3 regions of the Motilimonas thetidivivens genome follow, and region 1 is predicted to be linked to each of the others. Evidence: predicted binding sites of a transcription regulator. Region 1 holds the regulator's gene; each other region holds the start of a gene.

What was found. Region 1 encodes LexA, which represses DNA repair genes until DNA is damaged. Its sites were predicted from a motif close to TACTGTATNNNNATACAGTA; they were not measured.
Region 2: a site for LexA is predicted at 6,143-6,162, ahead of recA (recombinase RecA). Genes of this name have one in related genera too.
Region 3: a site for LexA is predicted at 3,155-3,174, ahead of ACK8OT_RS18870 (BrxR family helix-turn-helix transcriptional regulator). Genes of this name have one in related genera too.

What each region holds. Positions count from the first base shown of each region.
Region 1 covers NZ_JBKFDK010000029.1:8,313-16,814, forward strand. Annotated here, with positions in the region: gene ACK8OT_RS17375 (S8 family serine peptidase) at 1-548, opposite strand, end outside; gene ACK8OT_RS17380 (AraC family transcriptional regulator) at 868-1,605, opposite strand; gene ACK8OT_RS17385 (carboxymuconolactone decarboxylase family protein) at 1,634-2,092, opposite strand; gene ACK8OT_RS17390 (hypothetical protein) at 2,266-2,580, shown strand; gene ACK8OT_RS17395 (helix-turn-helix transcriptional regulator) at 2,640-3,329, shown strand; gene lexA (transcriptional repressor LexA) at 3,533-4,156, opposite strand; gene ACK8OT_RS17405 (diacylglycerol kinase) at 4,279-4,635, opposite strand; gene plsB (glycerol-3-phosphate 1-O-acyltransferase PlsB) at 4,926-7,397, shown strand; gene ubiA (4-hydroxybenzoate octaprenyltransferase) at 7,463-8,341, opposite strand; gene ACK8OT_RS17420 (chorismate--pyruvate lyase family protein) at 8,341-8,502, opposite strand, start outside.
Region 2 covers NZ_JBKFDK010000004.1:170,396-178,897, forward strand. Annotated here, with positions in the region: gene csrA (carbon storage regulator CsrA) at 133-315, opposite strand; gene ACK8OT_RS05095 (aspartate kinase) at 418-1,650, opposite strand; gene alaS (alanine--tRNA ligase) at 1,664-4,264, opposite strand; gene ACK8OT_RS05105 (regulatory protein RecX) at 4,566-5,045, opposite strand; gene recA (recombinase RecA) at 5,026-6,096, opposite strand; gene mutS (DNA mismatch repair protein MutS) at 6,290-8,502, shown strand, end outside.
Region 3 covers NZ_JBKFDK010000040.1:3,047-11,548, reverse strand. Annotated here, with positions in the region: partial or broken gene ACK8OT_RS18880 (hypothetical protein) at 1-33, shown strand, start outside; gene ACK8OT_RS18875 (class I SAM-dependent methyltransferase) at 383-2,113, shown strand; gene ACK8OT_RS18870 (BrxR family helix-turn-helix transcriptional regulator) at 2,278-3,132, opposite strand; gene ACK8OT_RS18865 (ATP-binding protein) at 3,425-7,183, shown strand; gene ACK8OT_RS18860 (hypothetical protein) at 7,180-7,821, shown strand; gene ACK8OT_RS18855 (hypothetical protein) at 7,822-8,502, shown strand, end outside.

The DNA of each region.
Region 1 (8,502 bases):
TGAGTGCCATGGTAATGATCATCATCCCCACCTAGGGATTCATCACAAAAATACGACCGCCTATGTGGTGGACCACCAGCGTGATAAAGACAATTAGCCCCGCCCACTACATTTAAATCAGCATGTTGCATATCTATGCCGGTATCGAGTACTGCGACATCAACATCAACGCGGTAATTGTCGCTTCCATCAATATTTAAGGCAGTAAGATCGGCATTAATACGCTCAATACCGGTCGGCAACTGCTGAAAAAAGGCTGTAATGGGAATATCGCCTTCGACATACGACACTTTTGGATTGTGTAAAATGCCATTAATGGCTTGAGCAGGTACGGCAATTGAGAATCCCTTAAGGACATGCTCAAAAACAAACCCTACTCGCCCGTTTGCTTGTTGCGCTACCTCGGCAGCCACCTCTTGCGGTACGGCACTATCGTGCACAACCACTATGTAGCGTTGTAAGTCAGGTGGCGACTGTGCATAGGAGAAAACAGATAAGCAAGCAGAAAGGGCGAAAGCGTAAAGGATGATCCTAGTTATTGGTCGCATAAGTTGTTCCTCTAAATGCATAGAACAAGCTTATTAAGTATAGGCTACTACTCGGCACTGGCCAAAAAACGAACAAGCCACCCGCATACTTCTGTGCAATCAAAGCGTTTAGCAACGCTGGCAACAAATGAGCCCGGATCAGCAAGCGAATAAGCTTGAATTACCCAAGACACGGCCTGTGACTAAACCGACCACAAGGCCCGCGGTGCGCCCAGTTCATTTCCCACAGCGCCCCATGGTACGCCCCAACCGCTCACGTTAGTGCGTTTGCCCGCGAGGGATGAGAATCCGCTTATCCCTTGATTGATTTGCTGTTGAATTAGACTTTGGCTGGCGTGGTCGCTGCAATAGCGCGAAACTCGCGCGTCATATGGGCCTGATCACTAAAGCCAAATTGTTGGGATACATCGGCTAGGCACACTTCGCGATGGGCGCGTAAATATTCGATGGCCTGCTTTACTCGCCTAATTCGCTGATATTGCTTCGGTGATATTTGCAGCCAGCGCTTAAACAAACGCTCAATTTGGCGCTGACTTAATGGTATGTGCTCATTAAGCTCGGCCTGCGAAGCGTGTAAATCAACTTCTGCTAACGCTTGCGATAACGAATGGGGCAAGATTTGGCTGTGTTGCAGCATTTGCTCTGCCCAATGGGTTATTTCATTAATTCGGTCCTGATGACTTGACTGTTTTTTAACTGCTTGAAATAGGCCGTCGAGATTATCTAATCGCCCCATGCTGCCTGTTAACAGGCTAGGCGCATGAACATGCTGGCCAAATACGCCGTAGCTAATAGCAGGATGAAAACGCAAGCCAGCCAGTTGTGCACCCGGCATCAAGGTGACGCGCTGTGATACCTTGCTAATGGGCAATGCAATCACGCCATGAGGCAGTTTATGGTCGCCAATACTGACCTCTCCCGTCAAATGAAATAACACACCGCTGCCCGCATCCGAATAAAGCGCACGCGAGACTGGCTCTGCTTGCGCTGAGCAAACACTGGCTGACCATATGCCTTGCAGCAGCGGCGCTAGCTGCCCTTTAGGCTGGGACAGCAAAAAATTAAGCGCGGGGCCTGGTGTATTGTTATGGTTTATAGCTACCTACCTCAGGTTTAAAGGTTTTGACGATGCGATTCCAGCTATTAATCGCATTAATGGCAATGGTTAAGTCAACCAAGCCTTGCTCACCTAACACGTCACGGGTCTGGTCGTATGTTTGCTGATCTACAACCTTACCTAGACTTAAATGCTCGGCAAGTGCCAATGCGGTTGTTTCTACTTCACTGTACCATGGCATATCTCGCCACGCATTTAAACCTAAAATACGCTCAACCGTTTCACCTTGCGCCAACGCTTCCTTACTGTGCATATCAATGCAAAAAGCACATTGGTTGAGTTGCGAAACACACAGTTTAACTAACTCCCATACTGTCAGGCTTAGAGTATCAGAGCCACTAAATTGCTCGCGTAAATACCGCTCTTGCGCCATCAAAATGTCCATCGCAGGTGCCGCTAGGCTCATATAATTGGCTCGTGATGTCATGCTTTATCTCCTTCCTTTATGATTCTAAGGCACAATAACAAGCGGCTTGAATCCGGTATTGAATATTTCCGACATGATAAAATTTACCCGCCAAATAAAACCCTACTGACACAGTCTGACACTCGCAGCTCCTATGCTTATCTCGTTGATAACACAAACCTAAAGGAAACAAGATGAACACAGTTATTGAAATGGTCAACTTTAAATTGGCAGCAGGCGTCACCGAGCAAGATTTACTTGCCGCCACCAAACAAAGTCATGCTTTTATAGCTGGCTTGGACGGTTTTCAATACCGCTCCCTTAGTTATAATGAAGCGTCGCAAACATGGACGGATATTGTTTATTGGCAATCGATGGAGACAGCAAAAGCCGCTAGCGACGCCTTTATGGGCTGTGCCGATTGCCAAGCCTTAATTGCCCTGATAGATAAAGAATCAGTGGTGATGCAGCACCAAGAAGTGCATTTTTCATCCTGCGATGCGGCGTAATTAACTCAATCAAGCACGGGCTTGGTCAACCTTGATTTGGCCCGTGATAAGGATAATCAGTGAGTAAATCAGAGCGCTTGTTTGCCCTGTTAACATTGCTACGCAGTAAGCGATATGCCGTCACCGCCGCGCAGCTAGCCCAGGCCATGGAAGTCAGCGAGCGCACCATTTATCGTGATATTCAGTCGTTGATCTTATCCGGCGTACCGATTGCGGGTGAAGCGGGTGTCGGTTATTTGTTACAAGCAGGCTCACACTTACCCCCCTTGATGTTTAACGAGCAAGAAATGGTTGCCCTAGAGTTAGGCATGAGAATGGTCAGGGCTTGGTCCGACCCCGAATTAGCCAGCGCCACCAATACCGCCTCACATAAGATCTTGTCTGTGTTGCCCGATCACTTAAAGCGGCAATTGGAAAGCTTTCCGATTTTAGTGCCGGATTATCACATCCAGTCTAAAACCGCGGCTCATAGCCAGCAATTGCGCCACGCCACCGATGCCATGCAGAAAATCTGCATTGACTACACAGCCGAAGACGGCGCATTAACCTCACGCGTGTTACAGCCGCTTGGGCAAATATTTTGGGGTAAGGTATGGACCTTAATTGCTTGGTGCGAGCTAAGAAACGCCTATCGGCATTTTCGCATTGATAGGATCCAGCACCTATCACTGCTACCGGATCACTTTAGCACCGGGCCAGAAAAGTCACTGCCTCATTACATCGCGCAATATGTGCCGCCAGAGGGTTAAGCTCTCTAGCAAAATACAATTTAATCCTTGGGCATGTATGCGCCATTTATTTCCGGAGCGAGCTCCGGTCTTAAAGCCTCTGCAATCGTAGGTGCACGGTTCTCTGCTCGAACATGGCCCATTCTCAGAGCAAACTCAGTCCTAAAACAAAAAACCGCCAACTTCGGCGGTCTTTCTGAGATTTAGTTAGCGCGACTTGGCAATTACATCCAATCGGCGTTGCGAATAACGCCTACCGCGATGCCTTCAACATCGAAGTGCTCGTTGGCTAAGTCTACTTTAATGGTATTGAATTCTTCATTCTCTGGGTGCAGTAACACTTGGCGGCCATCACGTTGGAAGCGTTTAACGGTTACTTCATCTTCCACTCGGGCCACGATCACTTGGCCATTGTGAACATCTTTGGTTTTATGCACCGCCAGTAAATCGCCGTCCATAATACCGATATCTTTCATGCTCATGCCGCTAACTCGTAGTAAAAAGTCGGCACTAGGGTGAAACAAATTCGGGTCAACCTTGTAATTACACTCGACGTGCTCTTGCGCAAGAATGGGCTCACCAGCGGCCACACGACCAATTAGAGGTAGACCTTCTTCTTCGTTAGCGGCTTCTTCAACTTCAACAAGACGGATACCTCGGGAAGTGCCCGGCATCATTTCAATGGCGCCTTTTTTGGCCAGCGCCTTTAAATGCTCTTCGGCTGAGTTAGCACTTTTAAAGCCAAGTTGTTTGGCGATTTCGGCTCGCGTTGGCGGAAGGCCCGTGGCGGCGATGTTTTCTTTTATCAGTTCAAGAATTTCTGCTTGGCGCGGTGTTAATGGCTTCATGGTTTTTGCCTGTTTTTATATACAGTTAACTGTGAGTATATACAGTGAGCCTAAGCTAAGCAAGGGATTACCTTGATAAAATAAGCAAAATCCAAAGGCTAATCACCAATCAAGTGAGTTACTTAAAACAGTAAAATATCAGCCCAGACATAAACCGTTAAGGTTAAGGCAACAAATACAGCCGCAGACCCTAAATCCTTGGCGCGCCCTGCTAGTTCATGTTTTTCTAAGCCGACTCGGTCAACCACGGCTTCCACGGCCGAGTTCAGCAGCTCAACAATAATCACAATAAGCAGACAGGCGATCATTAAGATCCGTTCAACTTGCTCGACATCAAGCCAGCAAGCCAGTGGAATAAAAATAGCGGCCAGCAACAGCTCTTGACGAAACGCGGCTTCATGGGTGAAAGCATGACGAAAGCCCTGCATGGAATACATGGCCGCCATCACAATCCGCTTTATCCCTGTGTTTTTTTCCATTTTTATGTCCTTTTATTCACAAATTCCCACTATTTTTAGTGTATTTTAGCGCCATTGAATGCAGTAGCTTGAAGCGGTGATATGACAAGCTGACGACAGCATGGTGCAATCTATACCTTAACTACTTGAAAGGCAGGTAGGAGGCATGAGAGAAAATCCCCATAAGTATAGATGAACGATGTGATGGGGTAGGACTGGTGTTCCAGTGAGCAAACCGAGCCAACACAGCTGCAACTTCAATTAGGAAGGATATAATTGATGATAAGCAAAACAAGAGGTTATAGGAAATAATGAATTTTTTGCAAGGTTTTTTCTTAAACCATCTCGTTAGCAGTAAAACCGTGCCAGCGAGCCCCCAAGCGGATCTGCATTTAGACTTGGACAAACCTATTGTTTATGCATTAAAAACTTTATCGTCCAGTGATTTGCTCACACTGCAGCGAGCGTGTCGTGATTTGGGCCTGCCCGACCCACTCACCCCGATGACCATTAATGGCCAAACCATTACCCGCTATGTCTGTTTGAATATGCCCAAACAGCTGTTTTCAAGCACCCCGCGCAAAGCTTACCAAGACCAATTTAAAACCCTGCTTAATTTGCACCAAGGTGACAGTGAGATAGACGTACAACTGGTGCCCGTCACCTTATTTTGGGGTCGCGCGCCCGGTTACGAAGGCCATAAGCCGTGGTTTTCAATTCTGAAAGCCAGCTCACCCAATTGGATTAATAAGGCCTTCACTATTTTGTTTCGCGGCCGCGACAACTTGATCCGTTTTAGCAAGCCGATTTCGCTGCAGCGGTTAAATCGTGATTATGGTGATGATCCTAATCTTGCCACTAAGTTAGAAAAAATTGCCTATACCCATTTTGCACGGCAGAAACTGGCGGCCAAAGGGCCAAAATTGCCCGATCGCAACAAAATGCGCCGCGCTCTATTGGCATCCAATGAAATTCATCAAGCCATAGTTAAAGCCAGCCAAGAACAAGGTATTTCACTGGCGCAGGCAGAACAAAAAGCCACCCACTATCTTAATGAAATCGCGTCAGACTTTTCTTACCCTATGGTGCGTTTTGGTGACAAGGTATTAACTTGGATCTGGCATCGAATCTATCAAGGCATAGTGGTAAACAACGCCGAGACGGTGCGAAATTTGGCGCAAAAATGCCACGAAATTGTGTTTTTGCCTTGCCACCGCAGCCACATGGATTACTTGCTACTCTCGTCGGTGATTTATCAACAAGGCATGACACCACCGCACATTGCTGCAGGCGTCAACCTGAATTTCTTCCCCGCTGGGCCTATCTTTCGTCGCGGCGGCGCGTTTTTTATTCGCCGCACTTTCAAGGGCAATCCCCTATATGCCAGCGTGTTTAAAGCCTATTTAAGTTATTTGTTTAGCAAGGGCTACTCCCTGGAGTTTTTTACCGAAGGGGGTCGCAGCCGTACCGGTCGCTTACTGCCAGCTAAAACCGGCATGTTAGGCATGACCATTGAAGCCATGCAGCAAAGCCCTAACCGCCCTATCGCGTTAATTCCCGTATGTTTAGGTTATGACCACGTAATGGAAGTGGCGACTTATGTTAAGGAGCTGCAAGGGCAGAAGAAACAAAAAGAATCGTTTTTACAGGTACTTTCCATCACCAAAAAACTGGGCAACTTTGGCCAAGGCTTTGTTAACTTTGGCGAGCCCATTCTGCTGAATCAGTTTTTAGATCAAGTCCAGCCGCAATGGCGTGAGCAAGGCGATTTAACCTTAAGTCCAGAGTTTAGCCACACCATCAATCAACTTGGCCGCAGCGTGATGACAGGTATCAACAATGCCGCCGCCGTGAATGCCTTGCCGCTATGCAGCCTAGTATTACTGGCCAGCAAACGTCACACCTTAAGCAAGGAACAATTGCTGACTCAGGTAAGTGCTTACTTAGTGCTGTTAAAGCAAGTGCCCTACAGCCAACAGGTCAGCTTACCCAGCGGCGAAGCTAATAACGACAACGCTGGCGGAGCCATTGGCGGAGCCCAAGCATTACTTGATTCAGCGCTAAGTCTAAACAAGTTCCATATTTACCAAGACAGCTTGGGCGACATCATCAGCATTGCCGCCGATCAAAGTATGCTGCTCACCTTCTATCGTAACAATATCATTCACTTATTTGCGCTACCGGCGCTAATGACCAGCCTAGTTCAGCACTATGATGGAATTACCCTAGATCAGCTCCAAGCCAAATTGAACCAAGTCTACCCGCTGATCCAAGCTGAACTGTTTTTACCTTGGAACGCAGAGGAAATGTGGCAACAAGGCCGAGCTTACTTGCAGCAACTAGTGCAACTGGGTTGGATAAATCAGCAAGACGATGCCACTAACCCAGATTCATCAAGCTATCGCATCAACCCTAACCTGCGTACTCAAGCCTATTTACTGGCCAATATTATTGATGAGACCATTCAGCGCTATCACATCGTTCTGAGCTTACTGCAAAGCCCAACCCAAATTGAGCTAGCCTCGCTGGCCAAACAAAGCACCCAAGTGGCTGAGCGTCTTGGGCAAATTCACGGTATTCGGGCGCCTGAGTTTTTTGATCAAAAAGTACTGCAAGTGTTTATTGAGCAGCTGCAACAGCAGGCTTATATCGATGAGGCAGGCAATATCAACCCGGCTTCACTGGGAGAGTTACATCAACTGACCCGCCAGTTACTGTCAGATGAAGTGCTCTGGACCATAGAGCACACCATAGATAATCAATATCGCCAAGCCAGTAGCTAAGCCCAGTAGCTAAGCCCAGTAGCTAAGCTAAGTTAAGTTAAACAAAGTGTACTGCGTTGCTTAAATTAAGCGCGCAGCATCCAATCAAGGGCAATACCAACGAAAATAGCCAGTCCAACATAATTGTTGTTTAAAAAAGCACGAAAACAATCCGGCCCTTGGCGGGCGCTAATTAAGTTTTGCTGATAAACAAACAGCCCAGCTGCCACCAATAATCCCCAATAAAAACTAGCGCCGGCTTGGGTTAGCCAAGCAAATGCCAATAAGCAAACTAAAGTTAATGCTTGCAGTAAGCCGGTGATTAACTTATCGAAACGGCCAAACAAAATGGCGGTCGACTTAATGCCGATTTTTAAATCATCATCCCGATCCACCATGGCATACATGGTGTCGTAGGCGATGGTCCAAGTGACATTGGCAATAAACAGCAACCAAAGACTGGCCGGTAGCGCATTGGTTTGTGCGGCATAAGCCATGGGGATCGCCCAGCTAAATGCTAGCCCTAGCACCAGCTGAGGTAAGTGGGTGTAGCGCTTCATAAAGGGATAACAAAAGGCCAACGCCAGCGCCGCAAAAGACAGCAAAATAGTTTTGGTGTTAAGGGTTAACACCAAGGCAAACGCCGCTAAACATAGCACACCAAATAAAGTAAGTGCTTCCTTACTATTTACGGTGCCAGACGGCATGGGACGATGCTTAGTTCGAGAAACATGACCATCAACCTTGCGATCAGCAAAGTCATTAATCACACAGCCCGCCGAGCGCATCAAAAACACCCCCAGCACAAACACCACTAACACCCATAAATCGGGCAATCCCTGCGCCGCCGACCAGAGCGCCCAACAGGTTGGCCACAATAATAATAAGCTGCCGATGGGACGATCAAAACGGGTTAATTGAATATAAGCTTGGCGCTTGGATGCCGATAAAAAAGAGAGAGCCATCATTCACCTGTTGGTTTTTTATCTTGATGATTAGGTCGATACGCCATGGCAGACGGTAAAAAAATCTCATGCACGAGTAAGGGTTTATTTGCTAAATGAAACAAAGAGCGACGCCCCCACAGACCCACTTCGGGTAGTGAAACAACGCTTTTCACCGCCTC
Region 2 (8,502 bases), on a different contig from region 1:
TTTTTAATAAAAGCGTACTGTTCGAACAGTTCTTAATCAAGTGCCATCTGGTGTGAGAACTTTAAGATAATATCTTGATATAGATGCTGCAAAAGTAACAAAGGAGCCACTGGCTCCTTTATCAAATTAGGGTTAGAAAGAATCAGAGCCCTTTTCTGCTTGAATTCGCATGTAGATCTCTTCGCGGTGCACAGAGACTTCTTTTGGCGCATTAACACCGATACGAACTTGGTTACCTTTTACTCCTAGAACAGTCACTGTCACTTCGTCACCGATCATTAACGTTTCACCTACACGACGAGTCAAAATTAGCATATACAGCTCCTTGTTTCCGTTTTCTGTTTTGTTGGATTCTATTATCCATATATCAACCAAAAAGGTAATACCTAATATCCGATAGGATATTAGGGTTTTCGCCTACTTACCTGCTTCAGGCTCTGCATCTAAACCAAATGCAGTGTGTAATGAACGCACAGCTAGTTCTAGATACTTCTCGTCAATCAAAACAGAAACTTTAATTTCAGATGTAGAGATCTGATGCATGTTAATGTTTTCACGGCCAAGCACCTCAAACATAGTTTTAGCTACGCCTGGGTGATTCCACATCCCCACACCAACAATAGATACTTTAGCAATGTGATCATCACCTTGCACGTTTTTAGCACCAACCTCGGTAGCAACTTGGTTCAACAGCTCAGTGGCACGACGGTAATCATCACGATGAACAGTGAAGGTGAAGTCAGCTTTACCGTCACCTAGCGTGTTTTGCACTATCATATCAATGTCGATACCCGCTTCACCGATAGGTGAAAGCACGCGTGCCGCCATCGCTGGCTCATCAGGTACACCACAGATAGTTAAACGTGCTTCGTCGCGGTTAAAAGCAATACCTGATACTACAGGAGATTCCATGTTTACTTCCTCATAACTGATTAAAGTGCCTGAGCCTTCTTTAAAACTTGATAGTACACGCAACGGTACACTGTATTTACCTGCAAATTCTACCGAGCGGATCTGTAGAACCTTCGCACCTAAGCTAGCCATTTCTAGCATTTCTTCAAACGTAATGGTTTCTAAGCGTCTTGCTTGTGGCACCATCCGTGGATCCGTGGTGTAAACCCCGTCCACATCGGTATAGATTTGACACTCATCCGCTTTTAATGCCGCAGCTACCGCTACCGCAGAGGTATCAGAGCCACCTCGACCTAGCGTCGTAATGTTGTTGAACTCATCGCGGCCTTGGAAGCCAGCGACCACAACCACTTTACCTTCAGCTAGGTGTTTTTTGAGGTTCTCAGTTTCAACATCCAAGATCCGCGCTTTGCTGTAACTCGAATCGGTTTTCATACGCATTTGGTCGCCAGTCATCGAGACCGCATCCACGCCAGCTTTTTGTAGCGCAATGGCTAGCAAGGCTATCGTCACTTGCTCACCGGTAGACACCAACACATCCATTTCACGACGGCTAGCATCTAAGTCTAGCTCTTTTGCCATACCGATTAAGCGGTTGGTTTCACCCGACATTGCAGATACAACGACGACCACATCATGACCTTCAGCTTTGGTGCGTTTTACCCGCTCAGCCACGGCTTCAATACGCTCTAACGTACCGACTGATGTACCACCATATTTTTGAACAATTACACCCACGTACTATTCCTTTTTATAGACGTTGCTCTAACCAAGGTTGAACAGATTTCAATGCATCAGGTAAAGCGGCAACATCCGAGCCACCTGCTTGGGCCATATCTGGACGACCACCACCTTTACCACCAACTTGTTGTGCCACCATATTGACTAACTCGCCGGCTTTAACCTTGCCTGTTAGATCTTTAGTAACACCTGCAATTAGGCTCACTTTACCTTCCCCTGACGTTGCCAAGAAAACAATGCCTGACTGCAGTTTGTTTTTCAGCTCATCAACCGATGAGCGAAGAGCCTTAGCTTCAATGCCATCTAAATGCGCAATAACAACACGGACCCCATTAATATCAACCGCTTGACCAATCAAGTTTGAACCAGCCTGACTCGCCATTTTCGCTTTAAGTTGTTCTAGCTCTTTCTCTAGCGATTTTGAGCGATCCAACACTTGGCGTACTTTAGCGCTAATGGTGAATTGGTCACCCTTAACCAGATCAAGTGTTTGTTGAATTTGTTCACCTAGGCTGTGAATAAAATCAATAGCCGCCGGTCCCGATACCGCCTCAATACGACGCACGCCAGCTGCGATACCACCTTCTGAAATGATTTTGAAAAAGCCAATGTCACCGGTGCGCTTGGCATGGGTACCACCACAAAGCTCGGTTGAAAAGTCGCCCATTTGCACAACACGAACCATTTCGTCGTATTTTTCACCAAACAGAGCCATCGCACCTGAAGCCTTAGCTTCTTCAATGTTCATCACCTTAGTAATGACTTCAAAGTTGTTGCGGATAGCTTTATTTACTAAGAATTCAACCTGACGGATAGATTCTATGGTCATGGCTTCAAAATGTGAAAAGTCAAAACGGAGCTTTTCCGCATCAACCAAAGAGCCTTTTTGCGAGATGTGCTCACCTAAGGTATGACGAAGCGCAGCATGTAATAAATGTGTTACCGAGTGGTTTAGCGCAATCGCTTGACGTTTTTCTTCATCAACAACGGCTGTGACTTCACTATCACGGCTTAGTTCCTTACCGCATAGGTAACCATAATGCAGGACAGCATTACCCGATTTTTGGGTATCGGTTACCACAAACGCACCGCCAGGGAATTGAATTTCACCGGTATCGCCAACTTGGCCGCCAGATTCCGCGTAGAAAGGTGTTTCACCTAGAATGATAATCCCTTCTTCGTCTTGGCTCAGGGAAGAAACAGATTCACCTTGCTTGAAGATTTCAACAATTTTAGCTTTGCTGTCGGTCACGTTGTAACCAAGGAAGCGGGTTTGATGTTCAACCTTGATCGCTTCATTGTAATCGGTGCCAAAGCTATTGGCTTTTTGCGCACGTTCACGCTGTACTTGCATTGCCGCTTCAAAACCCGCTTGATCGATAACCAGATCTCGCTCACGGGCAATGTCCGCGGTTAAATCAGCCGGGAAACCATAGGTATCATAAAGTTTAAATACCAACTCACCTGGGATAGTCGAGCCCGTTAGCTGAGCTAATTCGTCATCTAAAATAGCTAGACCACGGTCTAACGTTTTAGCAAATTGTTCTTCTTCCAGCTTTAGCATTTTTTCAACAATGGCTTGTTGCTTAGCTAACTCAGGGTAAGCTTCACCCATTTGGTTAACCAACTCTTGTACCAGCTTGTAGAAGAACGTCTCTGTCGCGCCTAACTTGTGACCATGGCGTACCGCGCGACGAATAATACGACGCAGCACGTAACCACGACCTTCATTTGACGGCATCACACCATCGGCAATTAAAAAGCTACAAGAACGGATGTGGTCGGCCACCACGCGCAATGATTTATCTTCTAAATCTTTAGCACCCGTAATTTCGGCCGTCTTTTTAATTAAGGCTTGGAAAATATCAATTTCATAATTTGAATGAACGCCCTGCAAAATAGCAGCAATACGCTCAAGGCCCATACCGGTATCAACCGAAGGCTTAGGTAGTGGCTCCATGGTGCCGTCAGCATGACGGTTAAATTGCATGAAAACCAAGTTCCAGATCTCGATATAGCGGTCACCATCTTCTTCTGGCGTTCCCGGAGGACCACCCCAGATATGCTCACCATGATCGTAGAAGATTTCGGTACAAGGACCACAAGGGCCGGTATCACCCATTGACCAGAAATTATCTTTAGCACCGATACGAGACAAACGATCAGCCGGAACGCCAATCTCTTTTAGCCAAATTTCAGCGGCTTCATCATCTTCTTCAAATACCGTGACCCATAGTTTTTCTTTAGGTAATTTAACGACTTCGGTCAAAAATTCCCAAGCAAAACTAATTGCTTCACGCTTAAAGTAATCACCAAAGCTGAAATTACCAAGCATTTCAAAGAAAGTATGGTGGCGCGCCGTGTAGCCGACATTTTCTAAGTCATTGTGTTTACCACCGGCTCTAACACAACGTTGGCTAGTGGTCGCGCGGGTATATGGGCGCTGATCCATTCCCAAAAACACATCTTTAAACTGAACCATGCCAGCATTAGTAAACAACAATGTGGGATCATTACCGGGAACAAGTGGACTACTAGCGACACCTTGGTGTCCTTTACTTTCAAAGTATCCAAGAAACGCATTGCGGATCTCAGCGGTGGATTGGCTCATGAATTAAGGTTCCGAGTTAAACTAAATAAAATCATTAATGCCCAGCCATACAGGCAGCACTAATCGACAAAATTAAATCGGCACAATATATCACGGCGAAACACGGGGGAAAAGTAAACAGCGCGAATTCAAAATAGTACGGGCTTAGGCTCGTTGTTCACCTTAGCAATATGATGTGAAAGTCAGCTTAACTAGCATAAATGCACAATCAAATGTACAGGTGCGCTATGGTGCAACGAATTTTCAAACTAAAATCCAATTCAAAAGCGCTGGCCAGCGCTTAATCTTCTGGCATTAGTGATTAACTTGACTGATGCTGGGCAACTGCAAAACGAACTTGATCACTATCAAAGCCACGAGAAAATAGATAGCGCTGACGTTTCTGGCGCTCTTTATAATCATCAATTTGCTTGTCACCGTACTTCTTTTGATAACATTGCTGTGCGATCTGGTACCAATCGAGCGCTAACTCGTCCAAAGCCTGCTGGATTTGCTCAGCCGAGATACCTTTTTGCTTTAATTCCATAGTGAGCCGCCCTAAACCAAACCCTTTATTCGCTTTGATCCGAATAAAGCTAGCGCAATAGCGTGCATCATTAATGTAATCACATTCGCAACAATGGCTGATGGCTTGTTCAATAAGCTGGCTGGGGTATTCTTTTTGCAGAAGTTTTTGTTTGATTTCAAGACGAGAGTGCTCTCGTCTTGAAACCAAGTTTATCAGTGCTTGATAAACTTGGTTATAACTGGCATCGCTGCGATCAATCCAACTGCGATTCATCAAGCTCATTCGCTAACTCAACGGCCTCGTTACTCGCTTTACCATTTTTGGCATCAGGTTTAGGCAGTAACGCTTCACGTAATAAGCCTTCAATTTCTTGTGCGATATGTGGGTGTTCGGTCAGGTAACGACAGGCATTTGCTTTACCTTGACCAATTTTGTCACCCTTGTATGAGAACCATGCACCTGCTTTTTCGATTAACTTTTCTTTTACGCCTAAGTCAATCACCTCAGCTAAACGGTTGATACCACCACCATAGAGAATTTGGAACTCGGCTTGCTTAAATGGAGGAGATACTTTGTTCTTCACAACCTTAACGCGAGTTTCATTACCCACCACTTCTTCACCTTCTTTTACCGCGCCGATACGGCGGATATCAAGTCGCACAGAAGCATAGAATTTAAGGGCGTTACCACCTGTGGTTGTTTCTGGTGAGCCAAACATCACACCAATCTTCATCCGGATTTGGTTGATGAAGATACAAAGACAGTTTGTTTGCTTAATATTACCCGTTAGCTTACGCAAGGCTTGTGACATCAAGCGAGCTTGTAAACCAACATGAGAGTCACCCATGTCACCTTCAATTTCAGCTTTAGGCGTCAATGCGGCAACCGAGTCAATAACCACTAAATTAACGGCACCCGAGCGCACTAACATGTCACATATTTCGAGTGCTTGTTCACCGGTGTCTGGCTGAGAAATTAATAGTTCATCAACATTAACACCTAGCTTACGCGCATAAATAGGATCAAGCGCATGTTCAGCATCGATAAATGCACAGGTTTTTCCTTGCTTTTGTGCTTCGGCAATAGCTTGTAATGTCAGTGTCGTTTTACCTGAGCTCTCAGGACCATAGATTTCTACGATACGGCCATAAGGAAGCCCCCCTATGCCTAGCGCAACATCAAGCCCAAGTGAGCCAGTCGAAACAGATTCAATATCTAACATAGCGGCAGCACCGTCGCCTAAACGCATAATCGAACCTTTACCAAATTGCTTTTCAATCTGGCCTAATGCTGCTGCTAACGCTTTTTCTTTATTTGGATCCATTTACGACTCCAGTAAGGTAAAATAATTTAATTAATTGGCTTTAGTATACTGTGGTTTCGTACAGTATCAAGAAAAAAGTGCACTGTATATAAAATCAGTTTTTTATTGGCCTATTTCATTGCAATTGCATTCTAACCAAGTTTAATGATAGTCACACTATCAAATCCGAGATTCAAACAGCAGAGATTCCTTGATGAGTAAAGACAATGTTTCGCAACACACCCCTATGATGCAACAGTATTTGGCATTAAAGGCGGAAGCACCTGATATCCTGCTGTTTTACCGAATGGGCGATTTTTATGAGTTATTTTTTGATGATGCTAAAAAGGCCTCGCGTTTGTTGGGTATTTCCTTAACCAAGCGAGGCCAAACTGCAGGTCAACCCATTCCGATGGCAGGGGTTCCCCACCACGCTGTTGAAGGCTATTTAGTTAAGTTGGTCCAACTGGGAGAGTCAGCGGCCATCTGTGAGCAAGTGGGTGATCCCGCCACCAGCAAAGGACCTGTTGAGCGTAAAATTGTTCGTATTATTACCCCTGGAACCGTCAGTGATGAAGCCTTACTTGACGACAGCCGCGATAACTTAATCTGTTGCGTTTACTACCAGCAGTCTAGTTTTGGCTTAGCCACCTTAGATATCACCAGCGGCCGCTTTGTAATTAACCAATTTGCCGAGCAAGAAACCTTACAAGCGGAATTACAACGCTTAGACCCAGCAGAATTACTCTACCCCGAAGATTTCGCTTATGTGCAATTAATTGAGCAAAGACGTGGGATCCGCCGCCGGCCGGAATGGGAGTTTGAATTAACCACAGCAACACGCACCCTCACCCAGCAATTTGCGACGCGTGATTTAGTCGGTTTTGGTGTTGCCAATGCCAACACGGCGCTATGCGCTGCAGGGTGTCTATTGCAATATATTAAAGATACCCAACGCACCGCCCTGCCTCATATTAACAGCATCAGCTTAGAGCAAAATCAAGCGGTTGTGATATTAGACGCCGCAACGAGACGTAACTTAGAGCTTACCCAAAACCTTGCCGGGGGTTATGAAAATACCTTAGCAGAAGTATTAGATAACACCGCAACCGCCATGGGCAGTCGACTATTAAAACGCTGGATCCACCAGCCGAGTCGAAATATTGAATTGTTGCAACAAAGGCAAAACCAAATTGAAGCCTTGATAGACCTCAACTTTTACACCGACTGTAGCGAACTGCTTAAGAACATCGGCGATATTGAACGAGTTATTGCACGTTTAGCCCTAAAAAGCGCCAGACCTCGTGATCTCGTAAAACTTAAAAATGCATTCGCAACCTTACCTGAATTACACCAACTATTTGCTGACAGTGGTGTGGAATTACTGCAAAAACTGTGTCAGCGCATTGACCAATATCCTGAGTTAGCGCAGCTACTCGAGCGAGCAATCATTGATAACCCACCGGTACTGATCCGAGACGGAGGAGTTATCGCACCGGGTTACCACGTTGAACTTGATGAGTGGCGCAACTTGTCTAAAGGCGCCACGGATTACCTCGCGGAATTGGAAGAGCGTGAAAAACAAGCAACCGGCATTGCGACTTTAAAAGTGAGTTATAACAAGGTTCATGGTTATTACATTGAAGTCAGCCGCAGTCAAAGCGACCAAGTTCCAGCCCATTATGTACGCCGACAAACGCTGAAAAATACCGAGCGCTATCTGATCCCCGAATTAAAAACTTATGAAGACAAGGTATTAATGAGCCAAGGTAAAGCCCTTGCCTTAGAGAAAAAGCTTTACGATGAATTACTCGACACCTTGCTACCTTATTTGAGCAAACTACAACAAACCGCAATAGCACTATCCGAGCTTGATGTCTTAGCGAACTTTGCCGAGCGTGCCGAAACCTTGCAGTATGTTAAACCCAGTTTAACCGAAGCATCTGGCATTAAGATTAATGCAGGTCGCCACCCTGTTGTTGAGCAAGTCAGTCATGATCCATTTATTGCCAATCCGGTAGCGCTGCACCCCGAACGCCGCATGTTAATTGTTACCGGTCCCAATATGGGCGGTAAATCTACCTATATGCGGCAAATAGCATTAATTGTATTAATGGCGCACATAGGTTGCTATGTACCGGCCGATGAAGCGGTGATTGGTAATGTTGATAGGATCTTCACCCGCATCGGTGCCAGTGATGATTTAGCGAGTGGTCGATCAACTTTTATGGTTGAAATGACTGAAACCGCTAATATTCTCCACAATGCCACTGCATCAAGCTTGGTCTTGATGGATGAAATTGGTCGCGGCACCAGCACCTATGATGGTATGTCACTGGCTTGGGCTTGTGCCGAACATTTAGCGCAAGCCACGCAGGCTCTCACCTTATTTGCCACCCATTATTTTGAATTAACCCAATTACCTGA
Region 3 (8,502 bases), on a different contig from region 1:
AAAATTAGACTGAAAGACAGAATCATTAATTAACAACTAGGAGCTGTTTCGTAAGGCAAATTATCCACAGCCGCACGGCAACGTATGCAACGGACTTGCTAGCTGGCGGCAACAGCGAGTTGATAGTAATGCTGTGTTTTGATGAGTCCAACTACGACGTATCGACTGAAACAATTTGAACAGATGTGGCCTATAGAACAAACCGAGCGAAAAAACGATGCTGACGAAAATGGTATTGTTACATCACCAAACAACAATCAGACCTAGCTCAAAAAACAATAAAATTAAAATTTTCAATCAGATACAACCTGATACTATGTTTTAGCGGTTTGAACGATTACTTCTAAGCCCAATTACAACCTTGCCGACTAATCAGGTGTTTATGTCTATCGACTTTTACAACCAACATGCTCAGCAGCTAGCGCAAACCTATCTAGCGCAATCCTTTAACAAGGTACACCAGCCGTGGTTGCACTTTTTGTCGCCGATATTAGCCAAGCCGTTTGCAAGAGTGTTAGACATAGGGGCGGGCGCGGGTCGTGATAGCAAATACATAGCCGAGCAAGGGCAACCAAATCAAATCCATGTTACCGCCATCGAGCCAGCAGATTTGCTCGCTAACTTAGGCAAACAGCATACCCAAGGTTTAAATGTCACTTGGCTGCAAGACTCTTTGCCCGATTTAACCCAAGTGACCAAACAAGAAATCAGCTTCGATTTAATATTACTCAGCGCAGTATGGATGCACATTCCCGAGTCACAACGCGCCCGTTCACTGCGCAAACTCGCTAACTTGCTCAAACCCGGTGGCACGTTAGTCATTTCACTGCGCCATGGCCCAAGTGGCGATGCGAGAAAAATGTTTGAGGTATGTAGCGACCAATTATGCCAACTGGCACGCAGCTTTGGCCTGAGTCCAGTATTAGTTACCGACAGCCAACGTGATGAAATTGGCCGAGAGTCTGTAACATGGCAAACCGTGGTGCTCACTTTACCCGATGACGGCAGTGGGGCATTTCCTTTTATACGCCATGTTGCCTTAAACGATGGTAAATCGGCGACTCATAAGCTAGCGCTGTTACGGGTATTACTGCGCATTGCAGATGGCCACCCCGGTGCTGTATTGCGCCGTGAAGATGATCGCGTGATCTTACCCATGGGATTAGTCGCTCTTTATTGGGCGCACCAATATAAAGACCTCATCGACAAGCACGACTTGTATCAAACCCCCAATAGCAAACCGAACATGGGCTTTATGAAAGCCAATGGCTGGGGTCAGCTGGTGGATCTTCCAGCCAGTGACTATCGCATTGGCAATATGTTTATTGGCGAGCAGGCCAAAGCCATCACACGAATGTTATCCCACTGCGCAAAAAATATTAAAGACATGCCGTGTCGCTTTATTACCTACCCAAATAGCCCAGTTGCCGTGTTCGAAGTGGATAGTAAAACCGTTACCGCCAAGGAAAGCCTATTTTTAGACTTGGACACATTAAACCAATGGGGTGAGTTTTCATTGCCAGAACATTTATGGTTAGCTTTGAGCCGATATGCTTGCTGGATAGAGCCGGTGCTTATTTCCGAGTGGGTGAAAATTATGGCCAACTATAAAGGCAATCATAAGTATCAACCGATAGAGCAACAGGCCTTTTTGTATCGAGCATTGAATTGGCTAGAAGCAAAACACGATACCTCAGAAGTGCGAAAACGCTTTGAAAGCTTACGCACTCAGCAGCCCCAAACTTGTGTGTGGACGGCGAAGAATCTGCATAGTGACTATGCCGTTGATCATTGTATGCCGTTTGCGCGCTGGCCTAATAACGATCTATGGAACTTACTGCCATCTGATGCAAAAGCCAACAGTGATAAAAGCGACCGTTTACCCAGTGCACAAAAGTTAACGCAGGCAAAAGATCGCATCTTGGATTGGTGGCAACAAGCTTGGTTGTCCGAGTCAAAAAACCAGAGTCACCGGCAACGATTTTTAGCCCAAGCCAACATCGCTTTGCCGGGCCTTAACGCCAGTAACACCTCAGTAGATGACATCTTTGAAGCCCTGAGATTACAACGTGACAGGCTCAGAGAAATGCAGCAATTGAGGGAGTGGGGGTAAAGATATGTTTAAAAAGAGACCTCTTAGATGCATAGTTCAGATAGAAATATTCAAATTTCGTAATAACTCATTGCATAACCCTGTCTGAGTGGTTTTGACACATGAGTCCGCTACTTTTGTTTCGCTAATGCCTCACATTAAGATATCGCTATGTCAAATTAATTCTAGATAAAGCCAGGAACCAAAGCAATAATCGAGTTGACATGCTCTAGCTCGTGTCTATTCATCAACTGCAAGTTGAAGGCATGTGGCGGCAAAGAAGCATTAGGCGTGCAGTCTACGTGGAGGTCATTGAGCACGTAACCAGCTAACGCCTCGTTGGTTGTAATGTTTCTCACATATTGCCCCTTCATACCTAGATCAATAGCTAAGTCATTTCTATTTTCATGCTTAGAGTGCGGTGCAACACTTAGGACAACGTAACGGTTCCAAAGAATATCGTCCTCTATAGTCTTGTCGTATGAGCTGTCAGTTTGCTGTGCCTTAAGAATTCGACTGATTCTAAAGCACAGGAAATTACGTCTTTTACTGTCCCAAGCACGGATGTGCCAAGCCCCAAGCCCTTTGAATAGAGAATGAGGCGTCAGGGTTCTAGTCTCTGTGCTAGTTGAGGAACTGTACAGGACAGAAATACAGTGTTTATTAAGGATCGACCTTGTGACTTGAGAGACGATATCAATGGATAGTGAATCCAACACTGTTGCGAAGCTGCTCACACCATAAGTTGTTACTGGAATTGAGTTAAGCTCCTGACCCCATGCTATTAACCTCAGAGCAGCTTCTGGGTCATGCTCAAAAGCTGGACTAAACGATGATGACCTCATGTATGCTCGCATGCTTTCGTTGAAAACCGTGTTGTTTGGAAAACGTTCTTTGTAAGCATTAAAAGAGCGGCTTGCTGTAGCAACGGCAATATCACCGTGCTGAATAAGGTCGGAGCGATTCACTTTCCCAAAGAAGCAGAGATAGAAATCAATAAGCCTTAGTCGTTTGGTTTGTGGAGATTCAACACAACGCACAATGATTACCCTTATCAAAATGAACTGTACTAATTTACTCTAACGAATCATTTGATTCCAGTGTAATATAACATTAGTTGATTCTTTGACCGCTAGTAGACACGACACATTTGGCTTTTTTGGGTGTTGACAGTGTTGAGGCATTTCTATCTTAAACGCAGCCTCTTAACTCTGGTGGAAGTTGGAAACACAATAATGGACTTACTTAGTGGCAGCCGAGTCAGTAAGTTTGTTGTAGGTCATTCACTAACCGAGGGGTTGAGAATATCTCTACCGCACTGTGATGAAAGAAATGAATAAATCTGAAACAAAAAGCTCAAAACTACTAGGGATCGTACTTTTCCACTCATTTATCCCTGGGAAACTATTCAAGGTCAAGGCTATCGGGCATAGCAACAATACGGGTGATAACGGAGCTGGTAAATCCACTTTGTTAAGCTTACTTCCAGCTTTCTATGGAGCCGATCCGAGTAAGCTGGTGGATAGACAAGCGGATAAAGTTTCCTTTGTTGATTACTACTTGCCCACCCCAAAATCTGTCATCGTGTTTGAATATGAAAAACTTGGTGAGAGAAAGTGTTCTGTAATGTATCGAAATGGCTCCAGTGTCGCTTATAGGTTTTTGACAGGAACCGCTGAACAATTGTTTTCTCAGCATTTGTACGACGAGCTAATTAAGCAAGGAAGTGAAACTCGAACATGGCTTAAAAACCTTGTGTCTCAGTCAATGTCAGTAAGTTCGCAAATTGAAACTAGTGTCGATTACCGCTCAGTAATTCTAAACAATAAAAAGCGTTTGGCCCAAAGACGTAGTACGGGTAAAAACTTAGTTGCAATCGCCCATGAGTACTCGCTGTGTTCTGCGAGCCATAACATGAATCATATCGACATTTTGACGGCGACAATGATGCGCCACAAGAAAATGTTGAGTCGTTTTAAGACGATGATTGTGGACTGTTTCTTGAATAACACATCGATGGACGACGTTCCTTATAAGAAAGAGTATAGCGAGTTAATAAACAGCTTGGATGTCTTTGTTCAGCTAGAAACTAAGAAAAGTAAATTCGATGAAGCACTAGCTAACAAAGACAGTCTCGAAGAGTACATCAAGCAATTAAACTCGTACCGAGCTCAAATCACTTCCTACCTGCATCAATTAGCCTTAAGTGACACTCAACTCTCAGACAAGATTCGCTCACAGAAGGAGCTGCATGAGATTCTGGTTAATGAGAGGAAAGGTAAATTGCACACTTTCAACTCTGAATTAAACAATCAACGGATTGAGTTTGAAAGGAAGTCCAAGATTATTGATGCAATTTACAACAAGCGCGATAAGTATGAAAGCGAAGATGATATTTTAGGGAAGATCACTCTCTACAATAGCCTGAGTGATATGTTGAGGGAGGCTGAGTCAGCTAAGAAACACTACGATAACCTGCTAGAAGATGTGAGAACAGAAGAAACGGAACTTAAGTCTCAAGTACAAAAACTGGAGCTTGAATGTTCTGATTTTCGCTTTCGTAAGCAACAAGAAATCAATAGCGTTCTTAAGGCTAAGGAAGAGATAGTAGAGCAAAAGTCTGAGCGTTTGGAGGCGATGCAGAGTGACCTCAACTTTGAAAAGAAAAAGCTGCAAGATGCCTTTGATGAACAGTCTGAAAGAATAAAACAAGAACAGCTTAGACTCGCAACTCTTGAAGGGCAATCTCTTGATTTTACGTCAGAACAGAAGGCGGAATTACGCATTTTGGAGAATGATCTTGATAAAAAACGGCGAGAGTTTAATGCTTCGCAAAACACTGTAATTTACTTAAATGAACAACTTCGTCAAGCAACCAAAACTCATGAGGGCAGTCTATCGGCTTACCATGCTTGTAGGGATGAGCTGAAAGAAATTTCAGATGAAATCATTTCTGTAAGTCGTGCATTGTTGCCTACAAAAGGGTCACTCAACGAGTTTTTAGTACAGAAGGTGCCTGGTTGGCGTTGCAATATAGGTAAAGTAATCGACCCTAACTTGTTAAATTCAAAGAATCTAAAGCCATTTTTCGACCTCGATACGACTGAGTCAATGTTCGGTCTTCATTTGGATCTTGATTCAATTTCGCTTCCTGATTTTTGTCTTAGTGAAGAAAAGCTTTCAGAGCGTCTAAGTACTTTAAAAATTAAAGAGTTAGAAACAGAAACACGCGAAGAGAAAGCTAAGAGTCGAGCAAAAAGTGATGAGCAAGAAACAGAGAAGCTTCAGAAAGAAGTAAAAATTCAGAGTCAAAGATCAAAAGTCTTGGAGGATGAACTGAGTAAGCTTAACCTCCTAAAGGATCAAAAAACAGCCCAGTTTGAAAGTGATGCTGAAAGTCGTACATACGAAGTTAAGAAACAAAAAAGCGTACTAGAGTCTGAATCTTTTGCCATTAAGTCCGACTTGAAAGCAAAACTTGAAAACGAAGAACAGCGCCACCAACAGGAGCGTGTTCAGGTGAAAGCTAACTTTGACTATAGGTTGTCAGAAGAAGACGCGAAAAAAAGTGCTATTGAGGCTCTGATCAAAGATAAAGAAAAGGTGACTTCAGACAGAATCAGCGACTGCAAGTTAGCGTTCAACCAGGCGTTGATGAATAAAGGCGTAGATCCAGTCAGCATCGAAAGTGCCAAGTTGAAGTGGGAGTTGCTCGAACGCCAATGTGAGGAGATCAAAGCTTTTCAAGCTTTAATTATCGACTACCACACTTGGCTCGAAGCAGAATGGAAATATATTGATACTTATAATTCTGAGAAGCTGGATTTAGAGCGACAGATCGCGAGAGGCGTTGCGAAGAGAGACGATTATGAAAAATCGGTGGGCAGAAAAATCGATGACGTAGCGACTTCAATTAAGTTGGATGAACAGGAGCTAATTACAGTCAAGGAGGCTATAGGGCAGCTTACAACTTGTACCAATAACTTGGAAAAAGCGGTCGATGAATCAGATTTAGCTAGCTTAGAAGATGTCTCTGTAGATTTAGAGTTTCATTCTGTTGAGCATGCCGTGAGTCTAGTGACGGACAAAATCACTGCGATTAACACGCTTAAGAAAGAAATCGTTAGTAAAGTAAAAGATGTAAGTAACACAATCTTAGGATTGGATGACAATAATGAAATAAAGATGATGTGGGAGCAGATGCGTTCTGCGACCATGACCAAGCTTTCAGACAAATATGATTACGCTATTAACTATGACAGCCCTCAATTTTCCCTTGCTTGTTTGGGAGATCTAGAGGGACTTGTCCTAAACGTGATTCCAGATGTTAGAGATGTTAAAATTGAAACTCTTCGTTCAATCTCGACTCAGATTTCTAACTACCACCAAACCCTTAAACAGGTGAATAGTAAAGTAGATTCAGTTTCGAGCACTTTGGACAAGTCGATTGAAACGGGCAATCCTTTTCCTGCTATCGACAGCATACACATCAAACTATCAAGCAAGATCCATACTTTTGATCTTTGGAAAGACCTTAATCTATTTAGTGTCGAATTGGATAGATGGTCAGGCGAAACCTCAAGAGGTCTACCTTCCAAAGCGTTTCTTGCTTCTTTCAAGCAACTGTTGGCTTCATTTAAAGAGGCTCAGATATCTAAAAACCTAGAGTCTTTGGTCGAGATGGAGATAACGATTGTTGAGAATGGACGCCCAGCAGTGGTTCGAAATGATGAAGATTTAGAAAAGGTCGGCTCCGAAGGGATTTCCAAACTAGCTATTATCGTTGTTTTCTGTGGGATGACTCGATTCTTGTGTCAGGATGAAGACGTTGCCATTCACTGGCCGCTAGACGAATTAGGGAAAATCTCTATTTCTAACCTGGCTATTTTATTCGACATGATGGCTCAAAAAGGTATTTGCTTGTTCACTGCTCAGCCAGATCTGCATCCAGCTACTTACAAGTACTTCGCGACTAAAAATCACATAGTGAAGAATGTAGGTGTCAAATCATTTATTGGTGGACGTAGAAGCAGAGTCAATCCATTGCTTTCTGAGTCGAAACTAAATCAGTCTACGGAGGTGGTTGAATGAATAAGTTTGAATCGGCTTTCCGACTGCTCATGAGTAAAAAAGTGATCTGTGAATATGCATCTCCTATTGAGTACACATACTTATCCGATACCAGAAACCGAAGTGACATGAACCAATACCTGTCTCGAATAAGCATGACAACAGTCGAAACACAAGACGGACTAGGTTTTTACTGTGGATACGAGAACATCGATAACACTCGAAAGAAAAACGAAGTTCTCAAAGACTTTGAAGTTTTTTCGCAGACGATGGAAGGGATAATCGCTTGGCTCAAACTAGCCCGAAATATTGACTCAGACTCCAGACCTATCATGGCTGGTGGCAAACTTTCGGAGTCAGAGTTACTCGCAGCAATTGAGGAAAGTAACTCACTTCAAAATCAGCTTGATCATATTGCACATAAGCTTAAAAGAGCTCATAAAAGCAAAGAGAGTAAAACGAAGCTGAGGTCGATCTTAGATTATCTTGTCCAAGAAGGATACTTTGTATCTCCATCATCAACTGGCTCTCTCTTTATCGCTACAGCGAAATGGTCATTGCTTTATGAGACTTTGGAGTTTATCGCTATTAATGAAGGGATGCTGGAAAGTGAAGCTGATGGTGGAAATGAATTAGATACTCAAATGGGGTTAATTTAGATGTCTCGACAAGTGGAGTCAAAAGAAGCTGTGCGAGCTCTAAGTACTCATACTGAGGTAGTAGACGAGGCTTGCTATGAGCTAGCTGGAGTACTTCATCATAGTGAAAGCAATAAAGCTGCAATTGCAGCGCTTACAAAACATCAGTTGGCATATCACTTAGATGATGAGCATGGAGTCCAAATTCATTCGTCTGTTAAACGTTTACTGGATAGGGTAACTAGTCGTTATAGATTCAGAGAACGTCATGGTGAGTTTTCTAATCAGATTGAAAACTTGGATTATGCCGTTGACAGTTACCGACGAGTTAAGGACTTCAATGATGATAAAAAACAACACTACTTAGATGAAATTAGAGAGATAACAGTCGAGATAAATGACGCCTTGGTTGAGACCGTATCTTCTTTTCATAGGATCGTTGCGGATGAATTTAGCATGGTCACTGATGTTGATGACAAAATTCGTCAAATCGGTCGATGCAAACGTGAGATCGGTAGAATCAATTGTATCTTCGAGCATTTAAGTGTGAAAAAGCTTAGGGAGTGGGTACAAACTGACATTCACCTTGAGCGAATTCTTTTGAAGCTACTTAAATCTAAAATCGATATAGCATTGAAGGACTTAAATGTATCAAACAAAAAAATGGTCGATATGTTGGCAAAGCTTCAGCGAGATAAGAAA